2 regions of the Weizmannia sp. FSL W8-0401 genome follow, and region 2 is predicted to be linked to the other one. Evidence: riboswitches for the same ligand, from Rfam matches in the RefSeq annotation. Region 2 holds a riboswitch; the other holds the start of a gene.
The links. Region 2 has a riboswitch for lysine ahead of NSU00_RS01935 (amino acid permease). Riboswitches for the same ligand answer to the same signal wherever they lie in the genome.
Positions count from the first base shown of each region.

Region 1: it holds a riboswitch for lysine, as region 2 does, so the genes downstream of both, NSU00_RS10005 (aspartate kinase) here and NSU00_RS01935 (amino acid permease) in region 2, are expected to answer to the same signal.

Region 1 is NZ_JBBPAG010000001.1:2,042,358-2,044,559, forward strand. It holds gene NSU00_RS10005 (aspartate kinase) at 1-1,153, opposite strand, end outside; lysine riboswitch at 1,290-1,467, opposite strand; gene uvrC (excinuclease ABC subunit UvrC) at 1,570-2,202, opposite strand, start outside.
Region 2 is NZ_JBBPAG010000001.1:393,811-396,012, reverse strand. It holds gene NSU00_RS01945 (ABC transporter ATP-binding protein) at 1-36, opposite strand, end outside; gene NSU00_RS01940 (helix-turn-helix domain-containing protein) at 67-609, opposite strand; lysine riboswitch at 1,087-1,281, shown strand; gene NSU00_RS01935 (amino acid permease) at 1,381-2,202, shown strand, end outside.

The DNA.
Region 1 (2,202 bases), 1.6 Mb from region 2:
CGACAACGGTGGATACTTTGATCTCGGACGTGCTGATCATTTTAATCGCAATGCCGTGGTCGGCCAGAACCTGGAACATTTTTGCCGCAACGCCTGGGTTGGAAACCATGCCCGAGCCGATGATGGACACTTTTGCGAGGCCGGTTTCCGTTTCAAAATGGTCGATGCTGAGGGCTTCTTTCCCGGCTTCCAAAAGATCGGCCGTTTCTTTTAGATCTTTATCTTTTATCGAAAATGATAAATATGTTTTATGGTCCGCCGTCCGGTTCTGGATGATGATATCGACATCAATATGGTGTTCCGCCAGTGTCGTGAATATATCCGGCAAATTCCGGAAGCCGTTTTCCAGCCCGAAAATGGTTACCCTTGTAATGCCGTCTTCAAATGCAACGCCGCGGACAATTAAATTTTTTTCCACCGAAACTTCCTCCTCTATTAACGTGCCTTCCTCCCTTTCAAGGCTCGAACAAACGATCAGCGGCACAGCCGCATTTTTGGCAAACTCCACCGCCCTTGCATGCAGGACGCCCGCCCCGAGGCTCGCCAGTTCAAGCATCTCATCGTAGGATACAGCCTTAAGCTTCCGGGCAGTCGGAATATAGCGCGGGTCGGACGTAAACACGCCGGTTACATCCGTGTAGATCAGGCAGCGGTCGGCATGAAGCGCTGCTGCAAGCGCCACCGCCGTTGTATCCGAGCCGCCCCTGCCGAGCGTCGCAATTTCGCCTTCCGGGGTAATGCCCTGAAACCCGGCGACAACGACAATTTGCCCGGCTGCCAGACGGGATTTGATTTTTTCAGTCCGGATTTCCGTGATCCGGGCGTTTCCGTGCACGGGTTCCGTTATAATGCCGGCCTGCCAACCGGTATAAGAAACGGCATCGTAGCCGCGATCGATCAGCGCCATGGCGACAAGCGAAATCGTCACCTGTTCGCCGGTTGAAAGCAGCATATCCATTTCGCGTTTTGCAGGATACGCCGAAAGTTCATTTGCAAGCCCGACAAGCTGGTCCGTTGTTTTGCCCATCGCGGAGACAACGACGACAACATCATGGCCTTTTTCCTTTTCTTCAATAATCCGGTCGACCGTATTCCGGATCCTTTCCACATTTCCAACCGAAGTTCCCCCGAATTTCTGAACAATGATTCCCAATAACTCCGCCACCTTCTGCAGTTTATAAGTAAGATGAGGCTGTCAGATTGAAAGCAAAGCAACTTGGCGCCCATTTAAAAAAAGCAATGAGAACGGATATCTCATCGCTTTTGCATACGCGGGTACGCAGTTATTCCTGTGAGATAGCGCTCCAAGACATTCCATCCTGACAGTTCCGGACTTCTTCAGTACAGAACCAGCAAAAACGGCATTGAGGCCATTTCCACTTCGGCAAAACTTCCTTTCAGGAACGATCCCGGAAGCCCAATCTTCTCCCGTTCCTTACTCTTAAGTTTTGCGCCTCTATCATGTAACGGCTTTGCCGGACGCCGGGATATCCGCTCCCGAAAGTCTGAAACAAAGCCTGCCATATGAAATTATCATGATTATACCATATACGGAAAAACCCTGCTAGGTTATTCTTGTAATTTTTTGATTAATGTTTCGGATACCGGGCGCGGGATGCCCGCTTCCACAAATTCTTCCAACTTCGCTTGCTTCATTTTCTTTAAGGAACCAAAGTGGCGGAGCAGTTGTTTTTTCCGTTTCGGCCCGATGCCCGGAATATCGTCAAGCGCCGATTGAAATGCGGATTTTCCGCGCAATTCCCTGTGGAACGTAATCGCAAACCGGTGCACTTCATCCTGGATGCGCTGGAGCAGGTAAAATTCCTGGCTGTTCCGCCCGAGCGGCACGACTTCCAGCGGGTTGCCGAACAAAAGCTGCGATGTATTGTGCTTCTCATCCTTTGCCAGGCCGCCGAGCGGAATCTCAAGCCCGAGCTCATTTTCGAGCACATCCCTTGCCGCGTCAATTTGCCCTTTTCCACCGTCAATGATGATGAGGTCCGGAAGCGGCAAGTTTTCCCTCAGGGCACGGATGTAACGGCGGCGGATCACTTCGCGCATCGATTCATAATCATCCGGCCCTTCCACCGTTTTGATTTTATATTTGCGGTATTCTTTTTTTGCCGGCTTGCCGTCCACAAACACGACCATCGCCGAAACCGGGTTTGTCCCCTGGATATTCGAATTATCGAACGCTTCAAT
Region 2 (2,202 bases):
GACATGGTCAAAACGAATGATGATATCGCTGTTCATTGCTGTCCTCCTCTTCTTTCCGCATGCAGCCTACAGATACGATTCCGTGGCAACGAGCACAAGCCTGGACCGGCCTTCCGCGTCATTCAGTATCTGATGCTCATCGGATGCATGATAATAAATGGCTTCTCCGGCTTTCGCACGGTACAGGCGTTTGCCAAGCCGCACCGCAATCCGGCCTTCTAATACATAGGCAAAGGTTTCCGATAAAGAAGGTTCAAAGGTTTTAAACTCCCCTTTTTCCTCAAGCGTGAGCAGGATCGGTTCCATTTCCTTTTCATTCGACTCCGGGACGAGCCACTGGATTTTATACCCGCGCTCTTCATCGAGATAATCGGTCTGGTCTTCTTCCCCGTATACCACTTTTTGTTCACGCTCTTCTTCATCAAAAAATTCTTTTGGCGTGCAGCCAAGCACTTCCAATATATTAAAAAACGTGTCAATCGAGGGGGAGCTTAAATCCCGCTCAAGCTGGGAAATGTAGCCTTTGCTTAAATCCGTGCGCTCTCCAAGTTCCTCCTGGGTGAGTCCTTTTTTCAACCTTAAGTTTTTAATCTTTTTCCCAATTTCCATCATAAGCCCTTCCCATTTGTTTAGCATTTGTAAACTCAAAGGCAAGGAAGTTCTGTTTTATTAAACTTTAAGTTTACTTTCATTTGTATTATATAAAAAAGCAGGCAGATGTAAAGGCCTTTTTGAAAAAAAACACGAATCAGGCTGTCATCCTGCCTGTTTGTACACGCGGAAAAACGGTAGACCCTCCTTTTCAGCCAACGAACCATCCCAATCAGGCGTTTGCAGTTTTCGCACGGAGAGGCAGATGTTTGCCAATAAGCCTGTATATAAAATGGACAAAATATTGCCGCGCTGTTGCCCGCTGCAAAAAGTCAATCATGCAAATTAGTGCCGGGCTTGATGTAAAAACTTAAGCCCATTTTATATCCCATATATTTTTGCCACCCCGTTCTGCTTCCTTTTCTATTGATTTTCCCTAAAAAAATAACTATAATAATATGTAAATCAAATGGAATAAAAAATCCTCATCAAATCCGGTGAGGTAGAGGTCGCAGCTTTTATGAGTAAATCGGACGAGACACGGGTAAAGTTTAAGACTCCGGTTGAAAGGAAAAGCTGCCGAAACGTGGTGCCGGATCCCGCGGTGCCATGTTGGGGCTGTTTCCGAACAGGAACAGAACTGTCACATATGCGATTTCCCCCCCGCATATGTGTTGAGCTATCTTCGGAAGGTTGATGGAGGGTATACGCTTTGATGCCGCGTCTCCACGACTGCGGCATTTTTGTTTATTCCCTGCTCCTTCCTATATAAAAAGGAGTGAATCAAGGATGGATGACTTCTATCATGGGCAAAGCACTGCAGCCGGAGCGGTTCCCGTTGCAAAAAAGGGTGAATTGACGAAGCTGAAGCGGAAATTAAAATCCCGCCACCTGACCATGATTTCCCTCGGTGGATCAATCGGAACCGGGCTTTTTCTGGCAAGCGGCGGGGCAATCCACAGCGCGGGGCCTGGCGGTGCGCTTCTCGCTTATGCATTAATCGGCGTCATGGTGTACTTTTTAATGACAAGCCTTGCAGAAATGGCCGCCTACATGCCGGTTGCAGGCACCTTCAGCACGTACGCAACAAAATTTGTTGATCCGGCACTTGGATTTGCGCTTGGCTGGAACTATTGGTACAACTGGGCGATCACGATCGCAGCCGAATTATCAGCAGCAACCATTATCATGAAATTCTGGTTCCCGCACATGCCTTCGATCGTGTGGAGTGCGGCTTGCCTTCTCATCATGTTCTTATTAAATTATTTATCTGTAAAAGGGTTCGGGGAAGCTGAATACTGGTTTGCAATCATTAAAGTCGTAACCGTCATTGCCTTTATCATTGTCGGCGCACTGATGATTTTCGGGATTATGGGCGGAAAAACAATCGGCTTTTCTAACTTTACGATTGCAGACGGCCCAGTCCACGGCGGATTCCTGGCCGTGCTCGGGGTTTTTATGGCAGCCGGGTTTTCATTCCAGGGAACAGAACTGCTCGGGGTTGCGGCCGGTGAAAGCGAAGATCCGGAAAAGACCATTCCGCGTGCTGTGAAATCTGTATTTTGGAGAATCTTGCTTTTCTATATTCTGGCGATTTTTGTCATCGGCCTG